3 regions of the Gottfriedia sp. NPDC057991 genome follow, and region 3 is predicted to be linked to each of the others. Evidence: riboswitches for the same ligand, from Rfam matches in the RefSeq annotation. Region 3 holds a riboswitch; each other region holds the start of a gene.

Region 1 (11,204 bases), on a different contig from region 3:
TTATCGTTCTGGTAAACTCGAATTAAAATCAGTGGTTAGATTTTTTCCACTCTCATTTGTTGGCTCATTATTGGGTGCATACACTGTACATTTGCTAAACCCTGAATTGCTTAAGCCCTTGATGTTAATTATGCTTGGAGCTGTAGCAATTTTTACTATTTTCAAGAAAGATTGGGGAAGCATGTCAACACAAAAAAACTTACCCAATTATCAATTCATTATTTTTTTAGTTACGATATTTGCGATTGGCTTCTATGATGGGTTCATTGGACCTGGGACAGGATCATTTTTAATTTTTGCATTTTTGATGATTGGGTTTGATTTTTTAAAGTCTGCAGGCAATGCTAAATTTTTAAACTTTAGTAGTAATATTGCTGGGTTGTTAATGTTTATGTTTTTAGGACAAGTAAACTACACTTATGGAATAATAATGGGAATTGCACAAATTGCTGGTGCGATTTGTGGATCGAAATTTGCGATAAAAAAAGGAAGTGGCTATGTTCGTGCTTTGTTTATTGCAGTGACCTGTTTATTATTAGTGAAGAATATTTATGATTATATTCAATAACTTTTTATTATACTGTTCTTTGCAAAAGGCCCTAAAACGAAAGTGAATCTTAAAAAAACAAAACCAAATATATGAGAACTACATAACTAATTCAACTTAAAAATGCAAGATAGAAAAATATGACCAGATACTAAAGCACCCCAGTTTATCGACTGGGGTGCTTTTTCAGAGTGTTGAAATATATAGTAGTCGATATTGAACAATACGAACATTAAATGAATTTTGAATTTCTATGAAAAAAGAGTCTATTTATTATTGTTTTATCTGTCATCTTATTGATAAACAAGTGATTTTGGTGGTATATAAATAATTTAACCAACTTGTGAAAATTAATATATCCTCTTTTTCACAATCAATATTATTATTTTTTATAAAGATCATGATTGGAACGGAAGGGTGCTCGACTCCTATGGGATTAGCGGGAAGGCTGAGACCCCACAGGCGGAGCCGAAGAGGCTCAGGTCTCGCTCCATGGAAAGCGAGCACCCTGCAGAGGAAATCAATAGGACACAACTTATTTATCATTGAGTTCTATAGATTTGAAGAATTTGTGACAAAATATAATCACCCGAAGAAACAACATCTTATTATAATATAATTTTATTGAATTTGATGAAAATGTGAGGTAAGATTGTTTGGTCTGAAAATTAGTCCAATTGGGAACTTTATACAAATTATTAATCGGAGTTGTTGTTTATGTCACCAAGAGTACCTAATACTTTTATAATCATTTTAGGTTTTATGTTATTTGCACTGTTTTTTGGAGCAGGAAATCTAATTTTTCCACCCATACTTGGACAGTTAGCCGGAAAAAACGTATGGATAGCCAATGCAGGCTTTTTAGTTACTGGAGTTGGATTACCATTGTTAGGTGTTACAGCTTTTGTTTTTTCAGGTGAAAAAAATTTGCAATCTTTAGCTAGACGTGTACATCCGTTGTTTGGTATTGTATTTACTACGGTTCTCTATCTAGCAATTGGTCCTTTTTTTGCTATCCCTAGATCAGGGAATGTATCGTTTGAAATTGGCGTTAAACCTTTTTTATCAAATGATGCAAGTCCTGGTGCATTAATCATATTTACCATCTTATTTTTCACAGTTACATGCTTGTTATCACTTAATCCTACAAAGATTATTGATGTAGTTGGAAAATTTCTAACTCCTATTAAATTAACGTTTATCGGAATGCTAGTTGTTATCGCTATTGTTCATCCAATTGGAAGATTTCAAGAGCCATTTAAAGGATACACAACAAATGTGTTTTTTAAAGGTTTTCAAGAAGGCTATTTAACAATGGATGCTCTTGTAGCTTTTGTTTTTGGAATTATTATTGTAAACGCAATTAAAGGAAAAGGAGTTACTACTAAAAAACAGCTTATGATCGTTTGTGGAAAGTCAACAGCAATAGCTGCTTCACTTTTAGCAATAATCTATTCTGCTCTTTCTTATATGGGCGCTTCTAGTGTTGAGAAACTTGGTCGATTAGATAATGGAGCTGAAGTTTTAGCGAAAGTTTCAGACTATTATTTTGGTTCCTATGGATCAATATTATTAGGTTTAATGATTACAGTGGCATGTTTGACTACGAGTGTTGGACTGATCACTGCTTGTTCTACTTTTTTTAATGAATTGTTTCCAAAAATTTCTTACAAAAAAATTGCGATCATTATGACTGTGTTTAGTACTCTTATAGCAAATATAGGATTAACACAACTAATTAAAGTTTCAATTCCTGTATTAATGACACTATATCCTATCGCTATATCCTTAATTTTCTTAACATTCTTACACTATATATTTCAAGGTAGGTCAGAGGTGTATCAAGGCAGTTTGATCTTAACTTTTATCGTGAGTCTATTTGATGGGTTAAACTCGGCTGGAATACATATTGAAGTCATTCATCATTTTTTCACTAAGTACCTCCCGTTATATAGTTTAGGTTTAGGTTGGATTGTTCCAGCTATTATTGGTGGTTTTATTGGTTATTATATTAGTATTTTACGTAAGAAAAATAAGAAAAATATTCCTAGTTCAGTTCGAAAGATCAGTTAATTATAGGAAAATAAAGAAGCTTTTTAACTGTAAATATTCTTAATAAGTTAGTAATGGTTTTAGGGGAGAAGTTTTTAAGATTGATTCAAAAAGTGACACTTGTTTCATCAAAAAGGGGAGGAAATAGAATGGCACAAAAGGAATTGAAAAAAGGATTGAAAGCGCGCCATATTCAGATGATTGCTTTAGGCGGTACAATCGGAGTAGGTTTATTTATGGGTTCAACGAGCACAATTCATTGGACAGGTCCATCAGTAATGCTTGCTTATGCAATTTCGGGGATTTTTATCTTCTTCATTATGCGTGCAATGGGGGAAATGCTATACGTAGAGCCAAGTACAGGTTCATTTGCAACATTTGGCCATAAATATATCCACCCTTTAGCAGGGTATATGACTGCATGGAGTAACTGGTTCCAGTGGGTTATTGTTGGAATGTCAGAAATTATAGCAGTTGGGGCATATATGAAGTACTGGTTTCCAGACCTACCTGCTTGGATACCAGGAATTATTGCAATTGTGATTCTTGGTGCAGCAAATTTAATTTCTGTTAAATCATTTGGTGAATTTGAATTTTGGTTTGCAATGATTAAAGTCGTTACAATTTTATTGATGATTGTTGCAGGGTTTGGTCTTATTTTCTTCGGCTTAGGAAACGGAGGAAATGCGATTGGGATATCTAACCTTTGGAAAAATGGCGGCTTCTTTACAGGAGGTTGGTCAGGTTTCTTCTTTGCACTTTCACTAGTTGTTGGAGCTTATCAAGGCGTTGAATTAATAGGTATTACAGCTGGAGAAGCTGAAAATCCGAAAAAAACATTAAAAGAAGCGATTCAAAGTCTTATTTGGCGTATTTTAATCTTCTATATTGGTGCTATTTTTGTAATTGTAACAGTTTTCCCGTGGGATCAACTAAATTCGCTTGGTAGCCCGTTTGTTGTAACTTTTGCAAAAGTTGGTATTACAGCTGCGGCTGGAATTATTAACTTTGTAGTAATTACTGCTGCAATGTCTGGTTGTAACAGTGGTATTTATAGTGCAGGACGCATGCTTTATACATTAGGTATAAATGGACAAGCACCAAAATATTTTACAAAAGTCTCAAACAACGGAGTGCCTTTATTCGGTACAATCGGTGTACTAATTGGTTTAGTAGTCGGCGTTATTTTAAATTTTATTGCACCAAAAAACTTATTCGTGTATGTATACAGTGCAAGCGTACTTCCTGGGATGATCCCGTGGTTTGTCATTTTAATTAGTCATATTCGTTTCAGAAAAGTAAAGGGAGATGAAATTAAGAATCATCCTTTTAAAATGCCTTTTGCACCATTTACTAACTACTTAACGTTAGCCTATTTAGTTTTGGTATTAATCGGTATGTGGTTTAATGATGACACACGCATCTCACTTATTGTAGGGATTATTTTCTTGGCAATCCTTGTCATTTGTTTTTATGCTTTCGGTATCGGAAAACGTGTACCATTAGATGCTCAAACAGATGAAAAAGTAGCTAATTGATCAATCACTTAGTTTGATCGTAAGATGTTCATTTGAATTTAGTTATACAATAAAAATATAAATTTTTTTAACAATCAAGGCGTTCGTATTATAAAATCAAACAGTAATTAAACTGGATGAGATTATCATGCGAACGCATTTTTTTATTTGTCCGAATAAAGAATCGACAGTATTTTTTTAACCCTAATAAAATTTTTTTTAAATAAGTACGGAAAATAAAAAATAAATATTTTGACTATTGTTGCATTTTATGACAAAATGATGAAAACTAAATAGTAGGGAATAGGTGTAAATGAAGTTCATTGTTTGAATTCATTTACTTAAAAGGGAAGTTTGGTTTAATTCCAACACGGTCCCGCCACTGTAATAGAGGAGTAAATAAGAAGATGCCACTTATTAATTTAGGAAGGCTTTTATTTACAAAGATTCTTAAGTCAGGAGACCTGCCTATTCTATCGACGCTGTTTGACCTACGAGAGATAGGGAGGTGCCTTATGGAAAGAAAGCTTAAGTTAACGTATTCTAATTATTTATGTTTTCCAACTTAAAGGCATTTTTGTCTCTTATTGAGATAAAAATGCTTTTTTATTTTAGATAAAAGGAGAGGGAAAAAGTGGTACATATAAGTAATCTAGGATATCCGAGAATTGGTGAAAATCGTGAATGGAAAAAAACGTTAGAGAGCTTTTGGCAAAAGAAAATCAATCAAGAACAATTTGAAAAAGAAATGAAATCACTGAGAATAAGCTCAATAAAGAAACAGCATGAATTAGGTGTGGAGCTAGTCCCTGTAAATGATTTTACGTTTTATGATCATGTGCTAGATTTTGCTACGATGTTTGGTTGGATTCCTAGTCGATTTGGTGAAGTAAATGAAAAACCAAGTCTAGAGACATATTTTGCATTAGCAAGGGGTAGTAAAAACATTGTAGCTTGTGAAATGACGAAATGGTTTAATACAAACTATCACTATATCGTTCCTGAATATCAAAAAGACAAGCAATCAAGATTATTTTTCAATAAGCCATTAGAAGCATACAAAGAGGCACTACTTGAGCTTGGTATAAAAACGAAACCTGTCATTCTAGGAATCTATACATTTGTACAGTTAGCAAAAGGTTACCAAGAAGAAGAAAAACGAGAAATAATTAATAATCTAGTAAGCCTTTATATTCAAATGCTTAAAGAGCTTGAGAATGAAGGTGTTGAGTGGATACAAATTGATGAACCATGTTTTGTGTTAGAAGAATCAAGCGAAGATATTCGTTTTATGAAAGAAGTTTATGATCAAATCGCAAAAGCTGTACCATCATTATCAATAATGCTTCAAACTTACTTTGAAGCAGTTGAACAATATAAGGAACTAATTACATTCCCAGTAGAAGGCATTGGACTTGATTTTGTTCATGGTAAAGATGGGAATTTACAGTCAATACTCGAGCACGGATTTCCAAATGACAAAGTACTAGGCGTAGGCATCGTTAATGGACGTAATATTTGGAGAAATGATTTAAATGATTGCATTGATTTTTTGAATTCCCTCAAAGAAGAAATAAGTCCAAAAGATTGGTGGATTCAACCGTCTTGTAGTTTGCTACACGTACCAGTTACAAAAATTGAAGAGAATTTATTAAATGAAACGTTATTCGAGGCATTAGCGTTTGCCGATGAAAAATTGGAAGAGTTAGTTATACTAAAAAGTTTATTCATTAACAAAGCGAGCATGTTTGATAATGAAGTTAAATATGCAAGTAATTGTTTAGTAAATTTAAAACAACTTAGTGAAAAAAATCACTCAACTCGTAATGAATTGGAATCCATTAATGAAGAAGATTTTAGAAGACCAGTACCATTTCATTTAAGATATCCTTTACAAAATAAAGTAATGAATTTACCGATTTTACCAACGACTACTATTGGAAGTTTTCCTCAAACGAAGGAAATTAAACAAGTAAGACAGCAATGGCGAAAAAACACGATCGATGAATCAGAATATATGAATCAAATTAAATTGAAAATTAAAGAATGGATTGAAATTCAAGAAAATATTGAAATGGATGTATTAGTACATGGTGAGTATGAGCGTACGGATATGGTTGAATATTTTGGTGAGAAACTAGAAGGATTTGCATTTACGAAAAAAGCGTGGGTTCAATCTTATGGATCGCGTTGTGTAAAACCGCCAATTATTTTCAGTAAAGTGGAATTTACTAAGCCAATTACTGTAAATGAAACTGAGTATGCACAAAGTATAACAACTAAACCAGTCAAAGGGATGTTAACAGGTCCTGTTACAATATTAAATTGGTCGTTTGTTCGCGAGGATCGTACAAGAGAGGAAATAGCAAATGAGATTGCTTTAGCTTTACGTAAAGAAGTAAAAGCACTTGAAGCTGCTGGTATTTCAATTATTCAAGTTGATGAACCTGCAATTCGAGAAGGTTTACCTTTGAAGCAAAAAGATTGGGATCAATATTTACATTGGGTAACGAGAGCATTTCGTTTAGCTACATCAAGCGTCCGAAATGAAACGCAAATCCATACTCATATGTGTTATAGCAACTTTAGCGATATTATGGACACAATTATTGAATTAGATGCAGATGTTATTTCAATTGAACATGCAAGAAGTCATCAAGAATTTTCTACTTATTTATCTGAGTCCCCTTATCCATTTGGAATTGGTTTAGGCGTGTATGATATTCATAGTCCGAGGGTACCATCGGTTGAGGAAATGGAAGAAAATATTTTAAGTTCTTTAAAAGTGTGTGATGCAAATAGATTTTGGGTTAATCCAGACTGTGGTTTAAAGACACGTAATGAAGCTGAGGTAATTGACGCCTTATCAAATATGGTAAAATCTGCGAAAAAAGTTCGAGAAAAATATTATTCAATTATTTAATGATAGGGTGAAATCGATGAGTGGTAGATATGTAAAAGAATCTAGAGTATTTGATAGTAGTAGAATATTTCCAACTGACTTAAATAACCATGGTACATTATTCGGAGGAAAAATGCTTGCCGCAATGGACTTAATTGCCTCCATTTCAGCTACAAAGCATTCGAGAATGGAATGTGTAACCGCATCGATGGATTCAGTAGAATTTTTATGTCCAGTTCGAGAAAGTGACTGCATATATTATGAATCGTTCGTGATCTTAACAGGCTCAAGCTCAATGGAAGTATTTGTTCGAGCTACTGCTGAAGACCTACTTTCAGGTGGAAAAAGAGTTGCTGCAACATGTTTTGTAACATTTGTTGCACTTAAAGATGGAAAACCACATAAAGTAGTAGAGGTAATACCAGAAACTGAGGAAGAAATTAAATTACAGCAATTAGCATTTAAACGATTAGAAAGTCGCCAATTAAGAAAGAAATTAAGTAAGGAATTGGCATTAATTTGGAAAGAATAAAAAGAAAGCATTGAAATCATACTAAAAGTAAGCTAAGATTAAAATAATATTTTTAAGGAGGCATCAAATTTAGACACTATGTACAATATCCGATAACTTTTTAAGCTAACGAATTTTATAGCAAAAAAGTACTCTGCCTGAAATCAGAGAAATTGGATAACTATGTCTATTTATGAGCCTATACTAATATTAAATTAATCCATTGTCTAAAATACATGGTTTATTTACGATTATATTTCATTTGAAAGATCATCTAACGTATATATTTTTTCATATATACACGGCTTATTAAATCGCATCCAATTTACACACAGGCAGATACTGCTTGTGTGTTTTTTATTTTCTCTCGTTAATAAATACTTTCGAAAACAGATTGAATTTTAAGCAGAGTGATATTTTAAAATCGGATGGAGTGAAGTGTATGTTTATTATAAAAGCATCGAATATAGAAATAGAATTAAATGGAAAAACAATTTTTAAAAATGGAAACCTAGACATTAAAGAAGGTGAAAGGGTAGCATTAATAGGTGAAAATGGAGTTGGAAAATCAACATTTATTAATTCCCTTTTAGGTAATATTCCATTGAAAAAAGGAATGCTGCAAATTCACTATTCTAAAGATGAAATTGGATGGCTTTTAACTGATGAAGAGAATCAGGAAAACTTTTCAGCAAGGGAAGTGATCGAGTCATTTGATCAAGAGAGATATTTCATCAAAAAGAATTTAGAAAAGTATGTACTTGATCTGTCTAATGAAGAAAATCTTGCTAAATATAATGAGAGTTTAAGTAAATATTTAGAATTAGATGGCTATGATTGGGAAACAAAAATAGATCAAGTTTTGAAGAAATTTCAATTACCGAAAGAATTATGGAATAACCCATTTAGTCAGTTAAGTGGTGGCCAAAAAACAAAAGTCAAATTAGCAAAAATCATGATGAAGGAACCAAAATTGTTAATTTTGGATGAACCAACAAATCATTTAGACACTGAGTCTATCCAATGGTTAACGGATTGGTTGCAAAACTTTAAAGGTAGTGTACTTTTTATTTCCCATGAACGACAATTCATTGATGATGTTGCGTCTGTTACTGTTGAATTAACGGAATTTGGTACATTTAAGTATAATGGTGGCTATTCAACATACAAAATACAAAAAGAACATGAGCGAAAAACGCAGCAAGCACAATATGAGAAACAAGAAGCGGAAAAGAAAAAGCTCATTGAAACAATTAATCAATATAAACAATGGTTTACAAGCTCGCATAACGCAGCTAGTGAACGTGATCCTTTTGCGAAGAAACAAGCGGCAAAAAACGCATTAAGATTTAAATCAAAAGAAAAGGATTTAGAGCGATTAGAGAAAAGAAAAGTAGAAAAACCAAAAGAAGCTAAAATAATTTCAGCGAGCTTTGAAAATGATTCATTTTCAGCTAAACAAATGATTTCATTCGAAAAAGTTGATTTTTCATATGATGAAAAATCGTTATTTAACCAAGTTGATTTTATTTTAAATCGAGAAGATCGATTAGCCGTAATCGGAAAAAATGGTTCTGGAAAATCTACATTTTTAAAATTATTAACAGGATTAATGATTCCTAATAGTGGATCTGTAAAACATAATCCTCAATTAAAAATAGGTTATTTTATGCAGGAGCTAGAAGCGTTAAATGAGGATTCAACAATTCTAAATGAAATTTTATCACTTCCAAATATGACTGAAACAGAAGCCAGAACAATTTTAGCCTGTTTCCTTTTTAGAAGAGAGGATGTTTACAAAAATATTGCTCAATTAAGTATGGGTGAGAAATGTAGAGTTGCTTTCGTAAAGTTATACTTTTCAGATGCTAATCTACTAGTACTTGATGAGCCAACAAACTATTTAGATATTCATACGAGAGAAAGAATTGAAGAAGCATTAGCTGCCTATCCTGGAGCAGTAGTTGTCGTGTCGCATGATCCATATTTACTAAAAAAGGTCTCAAATCGTGTAATTCATATTGAAAATGGCAATCTTTATGAATTCAAAGGATCTTTTGCAGAATGGAACGGTAGACAGAACATCTCAAACGATCAGCAAACTTTATTAAATGAACGAATTAGACTACAACTAGAAATAGCTACAATGAATGCAGAAGAAAAAGATACGGATGAAGAAAAGAAGGCTCAAATTTCAAAAATCGTTAAGCTACAAAAGGAACTCGATGGAATAAATGAGAGGTTTTTGACAGAGAGAAGGGAGAAGAAAGGGTAAGTAAGAGCATAAGAATTTAATACAAGAGAAAATAAAAAACAAATCACTTAAGTTGGATTACTTATGGTGATTTGTTTTTTATTATAGATCCGAGTTTTACTTAACTATTTATCCTGCCTTTAGTACATCATTTACATCATGTATAACGACAAATGCTTTCGGATCAATTGTGTGAATTATTTTTTTAAGTTCAAATAGTTCTTTATTATTAAGAATAATGTATAAGGACTCTTTTCTTAGGCCAGAGAAGTGGCCTTTTGCAGGATAAATTGTTACTCCTCGATTCATTTCATTTGATACGATTTGTGCAATTTCATTCGCCTGATCGGAAATAATCGTAATCGCTTTTTTAGGATTTAATCCTTCCATAATAAAATCCAACACTTTAATACCGATATAAATCGAAATGACAGTATATAATGTTTTCTCAAAGCCGATAACAAAATAACCACCTAAAACGACAATTAGATCAAATAATAGTAAAGATTTACTAATACTCCACCCGAAGGATTGATGAACCATTTGAGCAAGAACTGTGGAACCACCTGTTGTACCGCCCGCACGAAAGACAATTCCTAACCCTAGTCCAATTAAAACACCAGCAAAAATAGTACCTAATAAAGTTTCGCTTGTTGGTACGCCATAACCGTCTGTAATACGTAAGAAAAATGAAATCGCTACTATGGAAATAACTGTATATATTATTAGTTGTTTCTTTAAATATTTATATCCAATTATTAACAAGGAAGCATTTAAAACAAAATATACGACATCAGGTGACCAGTTAAATAGATAATAAGTAATCATCGTAATGCCGGTAAAGCCACCCTCAGCTAATTTATTCGGTATTGCAAAGAAGTTAACACCGACTGCAAATATGGCTGATCCAACAAGGAGATATAAAATATCTACGAAGTTTTTACGCACAGTTACCCCTCATTTTCTAACAGATTTTTTTTCACTTCTATCATTCTACCTAATAATGAGTTTCGAATCAAAAAATTTCTATTAAACAAAATATCTATTATTAGTCATAGTTATATACACACTTTCATAGGTTTATAAAGAGACAAGCTATTAAGGGGGAATCATTATGGTATTTGCAACACCTGGAAAATCTGGTTCATTAATTACGTTTAAAAATCGTTATGACAATTTTATTGGTGGGGAATGGGTAAGACCAGTAAGAGAACAGTATTTTGGAAATGTATCGCCTGTAACTGGACAAGTCTTTTGTGAGGTTGCAAGATCGACTTCAGAAGATATCGAAAAAGCACTTGATGCAGCACACAGTGCAAAAGGTAAATGGGGAAGAATGTCAGTAACTGAGAGGGCAAATATTTTACATAAGATTGCTGATCGTATGGAAGAAAATAAAGAATATCTTGCTGTCGCTGAAA
Region 2 (11,204 bases), on a different contig from region 3:
TAATGAGACAAGTACATATGGGAAATCATCTTCATTTTCTTCATAAACAAGCATATAGATTGTTTCATTCTTTTTAGAAATAAGCACACTACCTGGCGTAATAATTTTAGAACGGTCAAAGGCTGAGGAGTGTTTTAAAGTTAAATTCATATCTATTACCTCATTTCTGCAAATCTAGTAAATTATATGATAGATTTTTAAAAATATGATATTGAGAGAGGGATTAAGGGACAAGGGATTAAGTGGAAGAATGGCGATGGGCACGACTTGAAAAATGAAATTAAAGTTTAGATTTGGTGATTAACTCACTTTATTCATAAAAACCTTGTAGCTGCTACTTGTTTTCAATTGTATAAATCTGTATGATGGTTGAAGAGGTGAAATGATCGAATGGAAAGATTACAGAAAGTTATTGCTAGAGCGGGAATTGCTTCTCGTCGTAAAGCAGAAGAGTTAATTAAAGAAGGAAAAGTGAAAGTAAATGGTCAGGTTGTTACTGAGTTAGGTGTTAAAGTAAGTGGTAACGATCGTGTTGAAGTGGAAGAGATTCCGATTGATAAAGAAGAACCAGTTTACTTCCTTTTATATAAACCATCAGGTGTAATTTCAAGTGTTTCAGATGATAAAGGTAGAAAAGTTGTAACAGACTTTTTTCCAATGATTAAACAACGTATTTATCCAATTGGTAGATTGGATTTTGATACATCGGGTATTATTCTACTAACAAATGATGGCGAATTTTCAAATCAACTTCAACATCCAAAATATGAAATAGATAAAGAATATATCGCAAAAGTAAAAGGGATTCCAACTAAAGAGCAGTTACGTAAATTAGAAAGAGGAATTGTGCTTGAGGATGGGAAAACGGCTCCAGCTCAAGTTAAAATGATTTCACTTGATAAAAGCAAAAATACTGCAATTATAAGACTAATCATTCATGAAGGGAGAAACCGTCAAGTTAAGAGAATGCTTGAGGCGATTGGTACTCCAGTTGTGAAGTTAAAACGTGAACGATATGCGTTTTTAGATTTGAGTGGTTTAACTCCTGGTGATGCAAGAGAACTATCACCTCATGAAGTGAAAAAACTGAGAGCAATGGCTACAGCAAAGCCACGCTAATGATAAGTCAGACTGTTGATCACTGCTTTCTTACTTAGTTACCTAACCTATATTCAGTACTTTTTTATAATCCGGTTAACATTTTTAGAAAATGTGTTTTAATGCAGTCTGATATCCTATTTTTTCACTACGACTCGGTAAATACCGAGTTTTTTCTTTGCATTAAACATTTAATATTCCAGGATAAAAGATTGAAAATTTAGTCTTTTTTGAAACGTATCAAAATTCTATTCAAGAATAGGAAATAATGATATTCTATCATATGGGAGGAACTGCATATATGAAGAAAAATAGAACGTTAATTCGAACAATTATCCTATTAGTTTTGGTTTGTGCAATTGGTTATACTTTTTACATAAATTTCTTTAAGAAAGATGAAGTTATTACTAAAGGAAGTAAAGCGCCAAACTTTGCTATGACGGAGCTGAATACTGGTAAAAAATATACTCTTTCAGGTGAAAAGGGAAAAGGCGTAATTGTTAATTTTTGGGGTACTTGGTGTGAACCATGTAAGCGAGAAATGCCTTTTATGAATGAAATCTATTCGAAATATAAGGGAAAAGGAATCGAGTTACTTGCAATGAATGCAGATGAATCGAAATTTTCAGTAGAAAGATTTGTAAGCGATTATAAACTTAAATTTCCAGTCGGAATAGATAAAGATCAAGAGGTTTTAAATACGTATGGTGTTAACCCTTTACCAACTACGTTTTTTGTAAGTCCGGATGGAACAATAAAGAGAATCGTAACAGGTCAAATGACACCAGATTCTTTTGAAAGTTATATTAAAGAAATATTACCAAAATGATGAGTGTACATTAGTAAGGGGAAATAAAATGGAGACTTTTAAATGTGAATGTGGTCATCTTAATCATGTAGGTACTGAAATATGTGAGTCATGTGGTAAACCTCAAGATGAAAAAGCAACAGAAATACTTGATATGCGCTATGAAGGGACTGCTAGAAGATCAATCGTTAATAATCAAACTTATATAGATAAAATATGGACGTTTTTTTCATCTGTAAAAGTAGCTGTTGTAATCATTCTAATTACGCTAGTAGCAGCAGCATTAGGTACTATTTTTCCGCAAAGAGATTTACTACCGCCTACTGCGAATCCTGCAACGTTTTATCAAGATGAATATGGAATCTTTGGTAAAATATACGATGCAATCGGTTTAGATAATACGTTTAACTCTTGGTGGTTCATGTTACTTGTTTCATCGATTGGGATCTCACTAGTAATTTGTAGTTTAGATCGAATTTTACCACTCTATAAAGCTCTAAACAAACAAACTGTTACTAGACATCCAAACTTTTTAAAAAGACAAAAAATGTTCGGAATTAGTAGAGTTGATCATATTCCAGACGAAATAGAAAAAGCTAAAGTTAATTTACGTAAAAGAGGTTATAAGATTCGTGAAGAAAACGGCAATATCTTAGCAGAAAAAGGTCGTTTCTCTCGTTGGGGTCCATATGTAAACCATATAGGGTTAATTATCTTCCTTATTGGGGTAATGATGAGATATGTACCAGGAATGTATATGGATAAGGCTCTTTGGGTTCAAGAAGGCGAATTAAAACCTGTCGTTGGTACAAACCAAAACTATTATATTAAATTAAATGATTTCCATATGGAAACGTATGATAAAGATAAAGAGGGTAAAGTTTATAAAAAAGCGATTGAGCGCTTTGGAAATGATAAAATACCTAAAAACTATCAAGCCGATGTGACGTTGTATAAACGCGAAGGAAATTTAATACCAGGAGAAGATCCAAAACTTAAAAAAGTAAAAGATTATAGTATTAAAGTTAATGAACCTTTAAAGTTCCAAAACTTCGCTCTATATCAAGTAGATTACCGAATTGGTGAATTTAGTGCATTCTTATTTACATTACAAAATAAACAAACGGGTGAAAAATTAGGGCCAATCACAGTAGATTTACAAAATCCTAAAGAAGTATATGACTTGAAAAATGGATATAAAGTAGAACTAAAAAATTATTTTCCAGATTTCTATTTTAACTCTGATGGTCAACCTGATACAAAAACAAGAAAACCAAACAATCCAGCGTTTGTATTTAAAATGACTACACCAAAAACACCAAAAGGGGAAGTAGCATTTGTTGCAATTAAACAAAATATTGAACCAAATGGTGAAAACAAATATAAAATGTCATTTGCAGGGATTGAAACAAAAGATTCAACAGGTTTAACAGTACGTAAAGATTTAACTCTTTGGTTACTAGGACTTGGAGGAGCAATCTTTATGATCGGTGTAATTCAAGGTATGTATTGGTATCACCGACGCGTTTGGATACAGAATCAAGATGGGGAAGTTTGGGTTGCGGCATTTACAAATAAAAACTATTATGGTTTAAAGATGGAATTAAAGAAAGTGTTTGTAGACACAAAAATTGAATTGCCGATCGATCAACAAGCTAAAGAATAGCGTTTAACTAGGGGGAAAATATGTACGAGCTAAGTAGTAATTTTTTATTTATCGCGTTTATTTGTTATATAGTAGCTACTTTCTTTTTTGGCGGCTCGATGAAAACAAATGATAATGGTCCTAATAGATGGGGTACTATTGGTATTTCGATTACATTAATTGGATTCTTATCGCAAATTACTTATTTTATTTTAAGATGGATTGCTGCTGGACATGCACCTGTAAGTAATCTATTTGAATTTATTACTTTCTTTGGAATGATGTTAATTTTTGCGTTTATTATGATTTATTTTATGTATCGCTTAAATATAATTGGTTTATTCGCATTACCGTTGTCAATAATCATCATTGCTTATGCATCAGTATTTCCACATGAAATCAAACCATTAGTTCCATCTTTAAAAAGCTATTGGTTACATATCCATGTAACAACAGCAGCTTTAGGGGAAGCTATTTTAGCGATTAGCTTTATTACAGGACTAATTTATTTAATTAAAAATATCGATCAAAAAGTATCAACAAAGAAAACTTTTTGGCTAGAAGCAGTTTTATATTTCTTAGTAACTGTTGTTGGTTTCGTTATTATTTCTACAGCATTTAATGCATCTGGATACGAAGCAAAATATAATTGGATTAATAAAGATAAATTACAAGAAGAAATGGTCTATAATCTTCCATCAATTGTTGGTCCACATAAAGGCGAATTGACAACAAAAGATAAATTTGAAGCCCTTGCAGAAATGCCAGCAATGGTTAATGCTAAAAAATTGAACACTGTAATTTGGTCAGTTTTTGCTGGAGCAGCATTATATGCAATCATTCGTTTAATTATAAGAAAAAGAATTGGCGCATTTTTACAACCATTTGTACAAAAAGTCGATAGTGAATTATTAGACGAAATCGGATACCGTGCTGTAGCAATTGGTTTTCCGGTATTTACACTTGGTGGACTAATCTTTGCGATGATTTGGGCTCAAATTGCTTGGACAAAGTTCTGGAGCTGGGATCCAAAAGAAGATTGGGCATTAATAACATGGTTATTCTATGCAGTGTTTTTACATCTTCGTTTCAAACGAAATTGGCAAGGTGAAAATTCTGCTTGGTTAGCCGTACTAGGATTTGCAATTATTATGTTTAACTTAATTGCAGTTAACTTAATCATTGCTGGTTTACACTCATATGCGTAATTAATAATTAGCCTTGTAAAGGAATAAACCTTTACAGGGCTTTTTTTTTTCTAATTTTTATTTCTGTCCACATTTACTTAAATTTGGTTTCCTAGAAATCGGACTCTTGCTTCCTAGTTTTTTTTCACTATTTTATGGAAATAATAAATTCTAAGAATTATGTAAAAATGTTCACAAATTATACTAGAATATCCAATTTTTATTATGTAAAATTATGAAGAGGGGGTCGAAATTATGGATCAAAATATAAAAATATTAATAGCAGATGATGAAGATCGTATTAGACGATTATTAAAAATGTATTTGGAACGTGATGGTTATAGTATTGACGAAGCTGAGAATGGTGAGGATGCTTTAAATTTAGCATTGAAGAATGAATATTCCTTAATCGTACTAGATTTGATGATGCCTAAAATTGATGGAATTGAAGTTTGTAGGGAATTACGAAAAACAAAAACAACGCCAGTGATTATGTTAACGGCAAAAGGTGAAGAAACAAACCGAGTTCAAGGTTTTGAAGTAGGTACCGATGATTATATCGTTAAGCCATTTAGTCCGCGTGAAGTAGTTCTTCGAGTTAAAGCTCTATTAAGACGTTCTTCACCTGTACCAGTATTTACTTCAGACAATTCTTCAGCAAAGGATATCGTTGTGTTTCCGCATCTAACGATTGATAATGACGCTCATAAAGTAATTGTTGAAGGGGAAGAGATCAGTTTAACACCAAAAGAATACGAACTACTGTTGTTTTTAGCTAAGGCTCCTGACAAAGTATTTGATCGTGAAACATTATTAAAATCAGTTTGGCAATATGATTTTTTCGGAGATTTACGTACCGTAGACACACATGTAAAACGACTGCGTGAAAAACTAAGTAAAAGCTCTGAGGATGCTGCGAAAATGATTGTCACCGTTTGGGGTGTAGGTTATAAATTTGAAGTAGGTCAGGAGTAATGATCGTAAGAAGTTTAGTTGGAAAGCTTTGGCTGACAATTATCTTACTAGTCTCTCTTGTATTATCATTTTTGACCTTTGTCTTAATAGGTTTTTTTGAAAAATTTTACATTGACCTTCAAGTACAAAATATGAAAGATGATGCAACGAAAATTGCACAATTAATAGATAATGGTCAACCACTCTCAAATATTGAGTATTTGTCAAATAATATTGTTAGTCGATATTCAAGAGTAATCATTTCTATTGACGATCAAGAGCCATGGTATTCAAATAATACTTATGGAATACAGGATCTACCTTTTAAAGAAATAAAAAATGATGAAATCTTAAATAAAACGTTAACTGATCATAAAGAGGTCAGTAAAAGACTTGTTTATGGTGAAAATAGTGAGAGAGAAAAATTAGTAGTGGGTGTTCCATTACATACAACCACAAATAATGGAGCTGTATTTATATACCAAACATTACAACCTGTAAAAGTGATGATTCATCAAACGACTAATTTTGTTTTGCTCGCAGCATCAATCGGAATCGTATTAACAACATTTTTCTCATTCTTTCTTTCTTCTAAAATTACAGCACCTCTTAGAAAAATGAAAGAAGTTGTAAGTAGTATGACTTCAGGAAATTTTAATGTGAAAGTACCGATCCATTCAAGTGATGAAATTGGAGAGCTTGCGTATTCATTTAACAAGATGAGTAAACAATTAAATTTTAATATGAATGCATTAAAGCAAGAGAAGGAGAAAGTTTCTAACATTATTACAAGTATGGTAGATGGTGTAATTTCGATTGATAAAGAAGGTCAAATCGTGACATCAAATCCACCAGCTGAACGCTTTTTGAAAATGCTTAATGATGATCAGTATGAAGAACCCACTTCACTAGTTTTAACGAAGGAATTATTAGATTTATTTGTATTAGTAGTCGAAAGTGAGAAAAAGCAATTTATTGAATTACATTTCGATCAAGGCAATTGGCAAGTTTTAATGTCGCCCCTTTATAATCAAACAAATATAAGAGGCGTTGTAGCGGTGATTCGGGATGTTACAGAACAAAGACGTTTAGAAAAAATGCGAAAAGATTTTATAGCGCATGTTTCTCATGAACTACGTACGCCTATTTCTTTATTACAAGGTTATAGCGAAGCGATTGTTGATGGGGTAGCAGAATCCAAAGAAGAAATGCAAGAATTGTCACAAATCATTTATGATGAGTCTCTTAGAATGGGGCGTTTAGTAAATGATCTGTTAGATTTAGCAAGAATGGAGAACGGTTTTACTGAATTAAATAGAGAGTTCGTTCCTCTAGTACAATTTGTGGATCGAATTTTACGTAAGTTTAAAGGTCTAGCAAAGGATAAAAATATTAAGCTATTTGGTGAAATCGACAATGTTTCGCATTTGAATATCTACATAGATGAGGATCGAATGGAACAGGTTTTTACAAATTTAATTGATAATGCAATAAGACATACGAATGAAAATGGAAGAATAATTGTTTCAGTAAATCAAAATGAAAGATCAACTACATTTAATTTTATTGATTCAGGTGCAGGGATTTCAAATGAAGATTTACCATTTGTTTTTGAACGTTTTTATAAGGCAGATAAAGCTCGTACAAGAGGTAGAAGTGGAACCGGTTTAGGATTATCCATCGTTAAAAATATTGTTACAGCACATGGTGGATCTATCCAGGTCTATAGTGAAGTAGGACAGGGAACGACATTTAAAGTTAAAATACCGCATAATTTACGAATGAACGAAAAAGATGTAGAGTAATCTTGTTTCATATAAAACATATTTCCCATCTATTTAGAGAAGAAATTTCTACAAAACACACAAAAAACAGATAAAATGTTAGTAAAATCATAAACTTATAAATAAAATAATTGAATTCTTACCCAATTTATCTTACGATTGAATTAATGAAATATTGATGAGTTTAGTGCAAGTATTGCTTAAAAGGGAATCTGGTATAATCCAGAACTGTCCCCGCAACTGTAATGTGGACGAAACGAATAGCCACTGTTCGAAAGAATGGGAAGGTCGGAGTAGGTTGAAACAAAGTCAGTAGACCTGCTAAATTCATCCTTGTTCAATTCTTCGGGGAGTAAGGATTTGAAGCAGCAGTTGCAAGACTTCTTGTATTTATATGTTGTTTCAGCCCCGTTCAAAATGGATGGGGTTTTTTTTATGCATTTCAATTATTTAGGAGGATTTAAATGAAGAAGTTTTTATCAAGTTTTATTATTATGTTATTGTGTTTAGGATTATTTGGTTGTAATAATGATACGACACAAAAAAAATCGAATGTAAGTAAAACAGAACAAGCAACTTTTCCAATGACGGTTAAAGATGCTACGAACAAAGAAATTAGTTTTAAAGAGGCACCTAAAAGAATAGTATCACTTATTCCAAGTAATACTGAAATCTTGTTTTCTATTGGTGATGGCAAGGATGTAGTAGGGGTAACAGATTTTGACAATTATCCAAAAGAAGTAAAATCAATTGATAAAGTTGGCGGAAGTAATGCCGATATGACATATAATGTTGAAAAAATTATTTCATTGAAACCTGATTTAGTTTTAGCACATGAATCTAGTTTAGGTATTTCTGCTGACGGTTTAGAACAGATAAAACAAGCTGGGATTAATGTTTTTGTCGTAAAAAATGCTGCAACTATTAATGATGTGTATGATACAATTCAACAAGTTGGAGAAATAACTGGAAAAACCGAGCAATCGAAAAAAGTTGTAACTGGTATGAAAACAAAATTAGATGAAATTAGCAAAAAAACAGCTAAAGCAACTACAAATCCAAAGGTTTGGCTTGAAATATCAGGTCCGCCAGAAATATATACAGCAGGTAAAGGTACTTTCTTAGATGAAATGCTTTCGATTGTTAATGCTAAAAACGTAGCTGAAAGTGAAAAAGGTTGGGTAAAGTATAGTGAGGAATCAGCAATTAAAGCGAATCCTGATGTGATTTTAACAACTTATGGATATTATGTTCCAAATTTAGAAAAAACTGTAATGGCTAGGAAAAACTGGCAAACAGTAAACGCAATTAAAAATCACCGTGTATATGATGTTAATTCAGATACAACATCTAGACCTGGTCCAAGACTTGCAGAGGGAGTCGAAGCAATTGCAAAGGCGGTTTACCCAGAGCTTTATAAATAATACATATTTAATCTTTTTCATTCCAATTATCTTATTAATTTTTTTATTTATTTTAGGGGTTTCGATAGGGTCTACATCGATTCCCTTTTCTTCTATTATTTCTAGCTTTTCAGATGCTCTATTTAAAACAGATTATGTTCCAGCTGATATTCAAACAATTGTCATGAATATACGAGTGCCAAGGATTATGTTAGCTGGATTAGTCGGTGCATGCCTTTCATTGGCAGGTGTTGCGTTTCAAGGAATACTTAAAAATCCTTTAGCTGATCCTTTTACATTAGGTGTTTCTTCAGGCGCCTCTGTAGGTGCAGTGTTTGTATTGTTTTTTCAAATAAGCTTACCTTTTGTTACTTATTTTACATTACCAGTAGTTAGTATCTTATTTGGATTTGGTACACTTATTTTATTATTACTATTTGTTAGAAAACTGGATCGATCACTTAATGTAGAGACAATTATTTTAGGTGGAATTATCATAAGTTCATTTTGTTCTGCATTGTTGTCATTATTTATAACTTTTTCAAATAATGAATTACGTGCAGTAATTGGATGGTTAATGGGTAATATTGGTGGGAGAGGCATTCAGTACTCTCTAAGTTTATTACCGTTTTTAATCATTTCTTTCTTAATATTATTTAGTCAAAATAGGCAGTTAGATGCGATGACATTTGGTAGCACAAATGCAAAACATATCGGAATTGATGTGAAAAAATCTACTTATTTAATTTTGTTAACAGGAAGTATTTTATCTGGTGCAGCAGTAGCCGTTTCTGGAACAATTGGATTTGTAGGCTTAGTTGTTCCGCATTATACTAGAATACTTGTAGGGCCATTACATAAAAAATTACTTCCTTTATCGATGATCAATGGAGCAATTTTTTTAATCGGGTCTGACATATTATCGAGAGTTGTTTTAGCCCCAAGAGAGTTACCAATAGGGGTAATTACTTCACTAATTGGTGCTCCAATATTTGCTTTTATATTACTATCTTTGAAAAGAAATAGGGGAAAAGTATGATCAAATGTCAAGATATCTCATATTCTTATGATGGAATTCATACTGATTTGGATGAACTGTCTTATTCTATTAATCAAGGAGAATGGCTAGGAATTATCGGTCCAAATGGGAGTGGCAAGTCAACGTTTTTAAATATTCTTTGTGGACTTTTTAAGCCGTCTAAAGGAAATGTAATGTTGGATGGAGAATTAGTTTCTAGTATGTCAAATAAACAAATAGCAAAAAAGATTGCTGTTTTATCACAACAAAATTCCTATACATATTCTTATGAGGTAAAAGAAACAGTTAAACTTGGACGTCTTGCTCATTCGTCTTCCTTTTTTCCTAGCTGGTCCACAATCGATGAAACTGCGGTCAATAATGCAATGATGATGACTGGTACTAAGAAGATGGAAAAAAGTTTCATTAATGAAATTAGTGGTGGTGAGCGTCAAAGAGTCTTCCTTGCTCAATGCTTCGCTCAGGAAACACCATATATTTTTTTAGACGAACCAAGTAACCATTTAGATTTAATGCACACAATTAAAATTTTAGACGTTTTAAAGGAATTACAAAAAGAAGAGAATAAAACAATTGTAACTGTTTTTCATGACCTAAATTTAGCAAGTCTTTACTGTGATCGATTATTAGGATTAAAGGACGGGAAAATTTATATCGAAGGAAAAACAGACTCAGTTTTGAGTGAAAATTTATTAAAAGGTTTATATGACACATCTTTTCAAATTTTAGATAATCCCGAAACAAATAAAAAGGTCATTATTTATAAAAGTAATGTATTGTAAATTAAAATTGAAAAAAGGAGAGGTTTTTCATGAAAATTTATACAAAAACTGGGGATAAAGGTCAGACTAGTTTAGTAGGTAAACGAGTAGATAAAGATGATTTAAGAGTAGAGTCATACGGTACAATTGACGAAGTAAATACAATCGTTGGGTACGCAATGACATATTTAGATCAAGAGGATACGAGAGATATTTACAATGCACTTCAAAAGATCCAACATGAACTATTTGACTGTGGTGGAGATTTGGCAGTAGTAAAAGATAGCATCCCTTTTAAAACGACAGAGAAAATGGTTGAAGAGCTTGAAACATTAATTGATGAATATATGGAAGCAACTCCCCCATTACAGCGTTTTATTTTACCTGGTGGGTCAAAACCTGCTGCAATCATTCATCAAGCAAGAGCGGTAACGAGACGTGCAGAAAGAACGGTCGTAACATTAATGAAGCAAGAAAACATTCATCTTCCTGTATTTTTATATTTGAATCGATTATCTGATTACT
Region 3 (11,204 bases):
TGTCGGTAACTCATTTATTTTGTTTATTACTGAATCGATTAGTTTAGCTTCGTCTTTTAATCTATTAATTACTGATTCCGCTGCAACTAATTTATCTAATACAGTTGATGACACTAATCCCTTTTGTGCTGCTGATAATCCATCATAAGTCGTACGAGCTGTCACAATATCAGATTCGTTTGAAATTGTAATTGTTGTAGGCAATGCATTAATTTGATTTGCTACCAAAGTTACTGGAGCATCCGTCATTTTATAAAGACTATTTTCTCCTTTTAGAAACCTGTCATAAGATACAAGAGCGTATGTTGCTTGATCAGTAGCCATTCCATCCGCATTTCCAGTTAAAACATGCTTGAATCCTCCACCATTTACATAAAATCTAAGTAGAGCAGTCACTAAGTTTCCATTTGGTTTTACAAATCGACTGTCAGTTGCTGGATTTACCCCTACTGCTGTTAAAGCTACGATAACTTGTGAAATACTTTCGCTAGAAGTCGAACCGAATGCAGTAAATCCTCCATCTGCTTTTTGAATAGTTGAAATCGCTGTTAATGCACGATTAATTGCTGCGTTTACATCTGGCATAGATTGATATGGAGCCAATGCCTGTAATGCCATTGATGTAATGTCGGGATCTGGTGTTGTGCCAAATAATGCAAACCCTCCTGCTTGGTCAGTTCCCTTTTTTACTTCTTTACTTAATAGATAATTAATATATTTTTCTCTTGTTGCTTGTTTTGCAGAATCTGTAATAGTAGGGATCTGATAATTATTTGTATCAAGTGCAATTAAGGCAAATATACCACCGTTAATCCCTTGGCTGACTGTCTTATCATAATCTGCAAGTGGTGTTAGTAAATTGTAACCACCTACATCAGTAGAATCTTTACCTAGTGCACTAAGTGCTAGTGTTAACCTAGCGTATTCTGTATTCTTTGATGTGGACAAAACGCCGTTTGCTGACTTTACTGTATCGACAACTCGATTATAGTAATTAACAAAATATTGATCAGGTACATTATAATTACCTCTCGCTAGTGACAGAACTGACCATTCACCTGAACCTGTTCCAAAACTAGGATTAGGTACTTTATTCAATATATAGCCTAAGGAATCATTTAATTGTGTACTTATATCAACATTGTTTAAAGCATCATTTAAAGTAGTTAACGCGTTATTAACAGTTGTTTGATCAACCGTTAAATTACTAAGTGTTGTATTTGCATGATCATAAGCAGTTCGAATAGATGACTTCGCCAACAAAGCTTCTTTATCAGGTGAAGAATTTACTTCAGCAACTTTTTTTAATAAAGAATCTTTATTTGCAGCTGTGTAAAGAGCTTTATCTCCACCAAAGCTTGAATTGTCTTGTCCTAAATCTGAGCCGTATCCATAAAGTGTAAATTGCCATCTACAAACATCCCCATCTTTCGGCAACTTATCGGAAGCCCCAACGTTCGGAAACTCATTATTGACTGAGTACATCCAGCCGGACATATTAAAATAGTCAAATTCTCCTAAATATCCTGCCTTTTGAACTCCATTAGCAATAATTTCTTCATTATTTAAGTTCATCGCATTTTTTATAACTGTAGGAATATTAACATCAATATTCCCATTTTCCAGTTTAACTTTGGACAAATAAAATCCAGAATTCAATGATCCATACCTATCATAATTACTTGTCCCATTTAAAAATCGGTCAATAACCTTTGCATAATTTTCTCCCTCATAAAAAGGAACTTTAACTGGCTGACGGATTAAACCAGCACCTAAAGTATTTGCTTCAACTGACATCGTCACATAGCCAATCGGACTATCAGCGTGTACAGAAACGGACTTCGTTGGAATTGTTATTGAAAAAACTAAAAAAATTGCTAGTAATAACCCTACTATTTTTTTCATCTAAATAATCCTTTCTTTTCACTCAATATTAAAAACGATCAATCTTAGAAACTGCCATTCTCCCTCCCTTTTCACTGCGAATTTTCCGGTGTTTTTAGTGACAAAAAATCTATATTGCCAACAAAAAAAAGAGCCTTGCCTAATTGGCAAGACTCATAGTTATCCAAAAATTTAACTGCTCCAACAGCATACTAAAAAACGCGCGTCGCAGCGCTCTTATACATCTTTTAGCATAAGAACGGAATTTTTCTGATAACAAAACTTCCCTCACCGAAAGACTTGTATAAGCAAATGGCAGGTCTCCTGACTTAAAGCTTCAAGCCTACTCCATTCATCTTCCCAGTTTCCCAGTGATTAAAGTGCGGGTTGCACTCGAATGTTTCGTAGCTTTTTACAGTAGATGTGAGCTGTTTTGGTATTTCACCAAATTCCCTATTAATGCAAACTGCAACCATATACTTTTTCATTTTAACAAATAGTATACATCTGTACAAAGTTATTTTTAATTTTTCTAATATTCTATAATCTTTTTTCTATAAAAAAATAAATCCATAATTAAGCTTACTTTAATCTTAAATTGAAACAAGTGACTTTATCCTCATTAAAAGTGAACCTTTTTATTCTCTTCTATTTAATGGTTACATATTAAAAGTCTACTCATCACAGGAGTAATTTTAGATCATTATTTCTATCTCCGCTGCTTCGACCCTCTTACATAAAGGATAATAATCGCAAAAATAATCATTCCACAAACAATAAAAGGCATTAAGCCTGAACTGTAAACCATATATACTCGAATATGACGTATTGCATTTACAACTATAAAAAGCACCATGCATAACCATAAAATTACAATAAGAGCCGCATTCTTATTTCTTCGCATAAACATCAGCCCCTTCCAATAAAGCAACTACAAAAAATACTGTTTGTTTTAGTATATAGTCGAATTAGCGAATCAATGACCATACGTTTTTGAGTATATGTAAAAGTTTAAAAAAATTAAAAGGATAGCTAGGTTATTATAACTAGAGCTATCCTATGGCTTCCATTATTGATAAATCGAAAAATCTTTCATATCTGCATATGGCACATCATTTTTAATCTTATTTTCTAAATCAATAAGTGTATATTTTTGCCACTCCTCTAATCGATTCATTTCCCATTTTTGGACAAATAAATGGTGCAAAAATATTTCTCTCAATTTAAGAAAAATCGGGATTTGTTTTACTATGTCATTATGAAGTAAGTTTTCTAGTTTATAGCCTTTAAAGAAGTTCACTATAAAAGTCTCAATAAACTGTTCACTTATTTTATTAAAAGAGTTCTGTTGCCAATACGCATGATAAAAAGCTGTAGCAATATCCTGTGCGAACCAATTAAATGCACAATCATCAAAATCGATCGTAAAGAGAGTATTACCGACTAAAATTATATTCCCTTGATGAAAATCATTATGAATAATTCCAAATGTATCGGTTGTCACACTAAATTCTGAGAGCTTTTTCATGTGTTTATCATAAATCACTTTCATATTAGGAACTAACTGATCTCTAATTCCAAAAACATCAAAGTTATCAAGTGACCAGACAGGACGATGAACCATATTTAATTTATAACGCTTAGCTAAAGAATGCATCTTCCCCAATTTTTTACCCCATTGTTCAAAGAGATGTATATTCCAAAGGTTAGGGTTTGTAACATCAATTTGTTCGCCATCAATATACTCAAAATAAGTTATGACTCTTCCATCTACTTCTCCTAAATTACGATCTACTCTAGGAACATTTACCCCTTGCATATGTAAAAAATTTATAAATTCAATTTCCTGTAACACCATTTCTTTTGTTCTACCTAATTTAGACTGCCTAACTACCCTATGATAATCTTCATCATAAAATACATCATTTTGAAGTCCGCCGCTTAAACGGACTTGATTATTATGCTTCTTATTCATTGAGAGTCCCTACTTATCATATAAAATTTTATTCACTCCCCTTTTTGTGTTTAGAACAAAAATATATTAAGATATTTTCAAGGGTTATTCTTATCTATATTAAATATTCTATCTATTCAATTTAAGGAGTTTTCAAAATATGAGTATGCCATTTGAATTTAATTGGTTAATTGTGACGAACGATCACGCCGTTAGACAAGAAAACAATCTATTCACGCTAGAACAAATCGGATACCATTTATATCCTATTGACACACCAATCAATGTCTCGAGAAAGACTGATGAAAAACCTTTTGGAGTAGCTGTTATACAGAAAATCGAATGGAGAAATAAGAATACTTATATTGTTTATGAACTAAAAGCAATTGATACAGTTAATTAAAAAGACACCACTACTTATATTAGAACCTAAAACGACTGTCAAAAAAATACAGTCCTTTTTTTAGTTAAAATAAAAAAAATTTGAATTAACAGCTAAGAAAAAGATTGTTGTTTGCGCAAATTTGCACATTATTTTGTAGGTTCAAATAAACGGATAGCTTTATTTCGCTATCCGTTCATTTGAAACCTTATTAATAATCATTATTTAACTGTATAATCGTTTGATATGCTTGTTTTGCTAAAGCATTATGTCCAAGTTCGTTTGGATGTACTCCATCAGTGCCTTCAAAAAACTTTGATTTTAGATTCTGATGATGTTGAAATGGAATTCGAAAATCAATAAGTTTAAATTGATTTACTTTTACCATTTGCTCGATTCGATTGGCTAACTCTTGTGCCTTCAACACGAATGTTTCAAAACCAGAAATCGGTTCCCATACTTCTTCATGATTGATAAGATCTATGTGAATTGGTGGATGGATTGCTACAATAGGTTGAATTCCATTGTGAATTGCTTGTTTTACCATCGAATAAATATTTGAAAGTATATATTTTATTTCAACTTCCCACCACAAATCATTTCCACCTGCACAAATAATAACATGTGATGGATTGTTTAATACGACATCATGGTAAAATCGTGACAACATTCCAGTACTTGTATCACCTGAAATTCCTTTATTAATAATTTCAACTGATAATTCGCTTTGAAGAATATTCGGCCATGCGACAACTTTTGATACTCCTAAACCTTCTGTAAGACTATCACCAATACATACAATTTTCATCTATCTCACCATTGTTCCTTTATAGCTTCTTGACCTACTCTTGGTCTTATTTTTACTAAATAAGTAATTCCACTAACACCAAACATAAAGACAATATTAATCGTGAATGCAATAAAACCTGAATCAAAATCTTTCAAAAATTGCGGTGCATGAGGGAATAATGTCCCAAATGTTGTATTTTTTATTGTTACGTATGCAACTGTAGTAAGTCCAGATAGTATCCCTGCTACTGCTCCAATTTTTGTGACCGGATTACGTTTTAAAAACGTAACAATTAATGCAGGGAACAATTGTAAGACAAAACTATATGCCATCAATAAAAGAGAAAGCATTGTCTTACCACCATAGAACGTAAAGACTAATGCTATTAAAGCTATGATCGGAACTAAGATTCTTGTAAGTCCCGCTAATTTCGCTTCACTTGTATCAGGTTTTATTACTTTATAAATATTTTTAGAAAGTAATGTTGAAGCCGTTAATAATAACAACGAACTAGGAACTAACGCTGCAAGTAGACCAGCTGAACCAATTACACCAATAAACCAAGGTGGAAGTGTCGCTTTAGCAATTTCGAATAAAACTAAATCAGTTCGTCCTCCTGGAATATGTGGCATTTGTAAAAGTGCAGTAAAGCCAATAAAAAGAATAAAAACCATCAGAATTTGATAAAGAGGTATTAGTGCTGCATTTTTACGTAATGTTTTTGAATCTTTTGATGATAAACTCGCACCGAAAACATGTGGCCACATATATTGACCGAGCGCAATAATTAAACAAACTGACACATACCAAGAAATACTATAGCCAGCCTTAGGTAGTAATAGGAAACCAGGCTTAGCAGCATCTAACGTTCTAAACATCGGTTCTACACCACCGTAATAATGGAAAGGTAAATAGATCCCTAAAAACAAAATCGTTATGAGCATCAAAATATCTTTTAATATAGCAGTGAATGCTGAACCATGAATTCCTGAGATATAAACAAAGATTGTCACAACAATTACACCAATCCATACTGCTAAATTTGGAGAAATAGCGCCGTATGAAGCTTCAGATACAATAATTTTTATACCATTTAGTTGAAGTACCATATATGGAATAATGGAAACTACTCCAACTATTGCAACGATCAGTCCTAAAGATTTACTATTATATTTTTTAACAAAGAAATCTGGTTGAGTTAATAAATTATGTTTTTTCGCATAACGCCAAATATGAGGTAAAATCCAAAATGGAATAATATAAGTAACAGCACAGAAAATATAGATTACTGGTCCCCCCATTGAATAGGAGGCACTACTAGCACCTAGGAATATAAAAGTTGTAAACATTTCACCAGCCATTAGGACAAACATAATAATACTACCAAAATTTCGATCTCCCACTACCCATGATTCCAAATTCATTTCTCTTCCTCTTTGGGCACGTATACCTAAAAAAAGTGCTAACAGAAACGTAATTCCAATTAATAGAATGCTCATTGATTTTCCTCCTGCTTCTCTAAAATTGCATTACTAATAAAAAGGCAGACAGATGTAATGACTAACCAACTCGCTGACCAAAATACAATAAACGGTAATCCTAATATGTAAGGCTCCACCCGATTCACAATAGTTAATGATCCTATGAAAGCAAAGATAGTTAAAAAAATTGCAAAATATTTCATTCTATTTCCTCCTTACCTCTCAATCGGTTGATTTTTTACAAAATTCTGTTAATAATTCATAGACTTATGTTAAACTCGTTTTATAAAATAGTAAAATATTAGCCTCTTATTGTAAGCGCTTAAAAAGGAGCATACATTATGAACAGTTATTCTAATCTTTCAGAAATACTAGAATTCGATAAAGAAGTGTTGTTAAACATTTTAAATTATTCTTCTGATGAAATTTATATTTTAAACCGAAATCTTGAAATCATTTATGTTAATAAAATGTGTGAACAACATTACGGTTTACGACAAAACGAGATTATAGGAAAACATAATGAAATTTTTTTGGAAAAAGGATATTGGACCCCTTCAATTATTCCAATTGTTTTAGAGAAAAATAATACAGTTACAATTAATCAAACCACACATACAGGTAAAGAATTAGTCACAACTGCCATTCCGATTTTCAATCCTATTAATAAAAAATTGGATTTCATTTTCATTACATCTCGCGAAAAAAATTATATTTCTATTATTCATAATAACACTCATGAAATGCCAAATTTGAAAGAACAATTTGATTCGCATGGATTTTTAACAATTGATGAGGAAATGACCAATATCATTGAATTTTGTAAAAAGATTGCCCCTGTTGATACAAATATTTTAATTCAAGGTGAATCTGGCACCGGAAAAGGTGTACTTGCTAAATATATTCATGATTTAAGTAACCGGAAAAACGGTCCTTTTCTTGCCATTAATTGTGCTGCAATCCCAGAAGATTTATTGGAATCTGAGCTATTCGGTTATGCTACTGGTGCATTCACAGGAGCCTTAAAAAATGGAAAAATCGGCTTACTCGAAACTGCAAATAAAGGTACAATTTTCTTAGACGAAATCGGGGAGATTTCCTTAAAATTTCAAGCAAAATTACTCCAAGTATTACAGGATCGCAGCTTTTTTTCAGTAGGAGGCAGAGAATTAAAAAAAGCAGACGTTCGTATAATAACGGCAACGAACCGTAATCTTTTGGAAATGGTAAAATCAAAACAGTTTAGAGAAGATCTATTTTACCGTTTAAATGTAATTGATATTCAAATTCCACCGCTTCGAAAAAGAAAAAAAGATATTCCTTTATTAGCGAATCATTTCTTAACTAAGTTCAATCATAAATACAAAGTTAACCGTTCATTTTCATCAAATGTAAAAAACGCTTTTGAAGCTTTTCAATGGCCAGGTAATATAAGGCAGCTTGAAAATATTATTGAGAGACTTGTAATTACTAGTGAATCAGTCATCCGATTATCTGACTTGCCGTCACAATTAATTCCTGATGATGATACAATCACAATCCAAGAGGAAAGCTCATTGGAAAATATTTTAGAAGAAACTGAGAAAAAAATGATTATCGAATCTTACGCGATTCATAAGAGCTCTCGAAAAGTTGCAAAAGATCTTGGTTTAAGTCAAACAAAAGCGAACAACTTAATCCGAAAGTATTGCAAAAGCGAGTAAATATAGAATAATTAAATTAAAAGGGAGATACTTCTGTAGTATTTCCCTTTTAATTATTAAACCCTATTACCATTCGTTAATTCTTGTGTGTCTGTAATACATTTAGTTTAGAAGCTATCAATTCGACGATACGATTCCCTACTTCTGATGTAGTTGATTCTCCACCTAAATCAGGTGTTAAGAATTTTTTTTCAATTAATAGTTCTTCAATTGCAGTAAGAATTACCTTACCATACTGTTCATAGCCTAAATAATCAAGCAATTGGCTAGCGGACCAAATTGCTGCAAGTGGATTCGAAATCTGTTTTCCTGATATATCTGGTGCTGAACCATGAATCGGTTCAAACATTGAAGGATATTCTCTCTCGGGATTTATGTTTGCTCCAGCTGCAAGACCCAAACCTCCTGCGATGGCTGCACCTAAATCAGTTAAAATATCACCAAATAAATTAGAAGTCACTACTACTTCAAACCGTTTCGGGTCTTTAATCATAAGCATAGCAGCTGCATCAACAAGATAAGAGTATGTTTTTACTGAAGGATATTCTTTGCTCACTTCTTCAAATATTTGATCCCAAAATACCATAGAATAGTTTAAAGCATTACCTTTACTAATACTTGTTAATGTTTTTCCTTGTTTAAGGGCTACTTCAAATGCATAACGTATAATGCGCTCAGTACCTTTGCGTGAGAAAACACTATTTTGTAAAACTACTTCATGTTCTTTTCCTTTATATAGCCAATCACCTGCTCCTGCATATTCACCTTCTGTATTCTCTCGGATAAATAACATATTAATGTCTTCGGTTACCATATTACTTAGAGGACACGGTGCTCCTTTTAATAGGGTTACAGGACGTATATTTACGTATTGATCAAAGCTTTTACGAATTTTTAATAACAAGTCCCACAATGAGACATGATCAGGTACACCAGGAAATCCGACAGCTCCTAAATAAATTGCTTCAAACTCTTTTAATCTTTCAATTCCATCATCATCCATCATTTTTCCAAATTGAGCATAGTATTCACATCCCCAAGGAAAAGATGTAAATTCGAATTTAAATGAATCATCGAGACTAGCAATTTTATTTAATACTTTCACACCTTCATTAATCACTTCTGGACCTATTCCATCTCCTGGGATAACTGCTATTTTATGTGTTTTCATACCCAATCTCCTACCTTACTTAATTCAGTTTTGATTCCAGACAATTAGCTTCAACTCGGTCATTTCTTCTACTGCAAACTTTATCCCTTCTCTTCCAGTACCACTTTCCTTTACACCGCCATATGGCATATTATCAACTCGAAAAGTTGGAATATCATTAATGATGACCGCACCTACATGAAGGTCTTTTGAAGCAAGTAGTGCATTCGATACGCTATCAGTATAAATTCCAGCCTGTAATCCATAGCGTGAATTATTTACTTTAGAGATAGCTTCCTGGATTGATTTCACTTTGTTAACTGTTACAATTGGAGCGAAAACTTCCTGACATGAAACTTTTAAGCTAGATGTACAATCAGCAATTATTGTAGGCTCTAATATATTCCCTTGCGCTTTACCACCAGTAAGTATATTTGCATTGCTTTGTTTTGCTTCTTCAATCCAACCTAACGCCCGATCTAATTCAACAGGTGAAATTAATGAAGAAAGATAGGTTTCATGGTCAAATGGATTTCCAAGCTTTAACTTTTTAGTTGCCTCTACGAATTTGTAAGTAAACTCATCGTAAATCTCTTCATGCACAAAAACTCTCTGCAATGAGATACATACTTGACCTTGATTTGAAAAAGCACCCATTATACAGCGATCAATAATTTCATCGACATTAATATTTTTATCAATAATGACTGCAGCGTTTGATCCAAGTTCAAGCGTTGTTTTCTTTAACTTTGCTTTATTTCTAATATTAATCCCAACACTAGTACTACCGGTAAATGTAATCATGTTTACTCGGTCATCTTCTACAATCGTGTCTCCAACCGTGCGACCTGGACCCGTTACAACATTTAATACTCCGTCTGGTAAGCCAGCTTGCTTGAATAGCTTAGCAATAAAAAGTGCTGAAAGTGGTGTTTGAGAAGCCGGTTTTAAAACTACCGTATTGCCCGACGCAATAGCTGGCCCAACTTTATGTGCCACTAGATTCATAGGAAAATTAAACGGAGTAATTGCTCCTATGACACCAATCGGATTTCTCACTGTATATCCTACTCTTCCTACACCGCCAGAAGCAGCATCAAACGGAATTGTTTCTCCCTGGATTCGTTTTGCTTCCTCCGCTGCAAATTTATATGTTTCTATTGTTCTTGTTACTTCTCCCCTTGAAAACATTATTGGTTTCGCAGTTTCCTTTGTAATTATTTCAGCAGCTTCATTAAAATTATCTTTTAATAACTGAACAACATTTTCAAGAATTTGTGCCCTCTCAAATGCTGGCATTCTAGCAAACTCATCTTTTGATTGGTATGCTGCTTCAATTGCCTGTTCTGTTTGTTCTTTAGTTGCAACAGCAATCTCTGATATTACTTCTCTAGTATAAGGAGAATACAAGTTTGAATACTCATTTGTTTGTACTTCTTCTCCACTAATAAATAAATATTTTTTTATCGGGCTTATTTTGTTTATCATCATTCTTCCTCCAGTGCCTTTAAGACCGTCTCATGGAACTGAACTATTGCTTTCTCTGAAGATGAATAAAAGCCTTTATTAAATGCTCGTGAACGAAATCCAACTTGTTCTAATTCAACAAGTTCAACATCTTCATTTCGTACTACTTCAGCAAATTCAACTAAGTCTTTTTCTTCCTGTGTTAAATTTTCATCTCTAAAGTAGTAAGTGTAGATTCCAATTGTTGTCTCATGATCGATAGGGACCATTTGGATTGTAGCAATATTTCCTGGGCCAGGATAAATGGTCATCATTAAATTTGGCCATAGCCAATAGAACGTGCCACCTTGCATTTCTACTTCATTAAAGTCTATTGAGCCCATCTTCTTATTT

The links. Region 3 has a riboswitch for cobalamin ahead of ACFVR2_RS17180 (DUF4430 domain-containing protein). Riboswitches for the same ligand answer to the same signal wherever they lie in the genome.
Region 1: it holds a riboswitch for cobalamin, as region 3 does, so the genes downstream of both, metE (5-methyltetrahydropteroyltriglutamate--homocysteine S-methyltransferase) here and ACFVR2_RS17180 (DUF4430 domain-containing protein) in region 3, are expected to answer to the same signal.
Region 2: it holds a riboswitch for cobalamin, as region 3 does, so the genes downstream of both, ACFVR2_RS04680 (ABC transporter substrate-binding protein) here and ACFVR2_RS17180 (DUF4430 domain-containing protein) in region 3, are expected to answer to the same signal.

What each region holds. Positions count from the first base shown of each region.
Region 1 is NZ_JBHVQN010000009.1:39,953-51,156, forward strand. It holds gene ACFVR2_RS23380 (TSUP family transporter) at 1-568, shown strand, start outside; gene brnQ (branched-chain amino acid transport system II carrier protein) at 1,265-2,620, shown strand; gene ACFVR2_RS23390 (amino acid permease) at 2,749-4,137, shown strand; cobalamin riboswitch at 4,405-4,602, shown strand; gene metE (5-methyltetrahydropteroyltriglutamate--homocysteine S-methyltransferase) at 4,751-7,039, shown strand; gene ACFVR2_RS23400 (acyl-CoA thioesterase) at 7,056-7,550, shown strand; gene abc-f (ribosomal protection-like ABC-F family protein) at 7,972-9,804, shown strand; gene ACFVR2_RS23410 (YitT family protein) at 9,913-10,731, opposite strand; gene exaC (acetaldehyde dehydrogenase ExaC) at 10,898-11,204, shown strand, end outside.
Region 2 is NZ_JBHVQN010000001.1:913,696-924,899, forward strand. It holds gene ACFVR2_RS04645 (hypothetical protein) at 1-150, opposite strand, end outside; gene rluB (23S rRNA pseudouridine(2605) synthase RluB) at 391-1,119, shown strand; gene resA (thiol-disulfide oxidoreductase ResA) at 1,400-1,927, shown strand; gene resB (cytochrome c biogenesis protein ResB) at 1,956-3,572, shown strand; gene ccsB (c-type cytochrome biogenesis protein CcsB) at 3,593-4,759, shown strand; gene ACFVR2_RS04670 (response regulator transcription factor) at 4,994-5,713, shown strand; gene ACFVR2_RS04675 (ATP-binding protein) at 5,713-7,497, shown strand; cobalamin riboswitch at 7,645-7,816, shown strand; gene ACFVR2_RS04680 (ABC transporter substrate-binding protein) at 7,941-8,900, shown strand; gene ACFVR2_RS04685 (FecCD family ABC transporter permease) at 8,866-9,918, shown strand; gene ACFVR2_RS04690 (ABC transporter ATP-binding protein) at 9,915-10,700, shown strand; gene ACFVR2_RS04695 (cob(I)yrinic acid a,c-diamide adenosyltransferase) at 10,730-11,204, shown strand, end outside.
Region 3 is NZ_JBHVQN010000005.1:110,726-121,929, forward strand. It holds partial or broken gene ACFVR2_RS17180 (DUF4430 domain-containing protein) at 1-1,905, opposite strand, end outside; cobalamin riboswitch at 2,182-2,376, opposite strand; gene ACFVR2_RS17185 (hypothetical protein) at 2,594-2,788, opposite strand; gene ACFVR2_RS17190 (phosphotransferase enzyme family protein) at 2,954-3,859, opposite strand; gene ACFVR2_RS17195 (DUF2584 family protein) at 3,999-4,241, shown strand; gene ACFVR2_RS17200 (GDSL-type esterase/lipase family protein) at 4,432-5,028, opposite strand; gene ACFVR2_RS17205 (sodium:solute symporter family protein) at 5,034-6,509, opposite strand; gene ACFVR2_RS17210 (DUF3311 domain-containing protein) at 6,506-6,694, opposite strand; gene ACFVR2_RS17215 (sigma-54 interaction domain-containing protein) at 6,833-8,194, shown strand; gene ACFVR2_RS17220 (tartrate dehydrogenase) at 8,271-9,365, opposite strand; gene ACFVR2_RS17225 (aldehyde dehydrogenase family protein) at 9,390-10,832, opposite strand; gene ACFVR2_RS17230 (aromatic ring-hydroxylating oxygenase subunit alpha) at 10,832-11,204, opposite strand, start outside.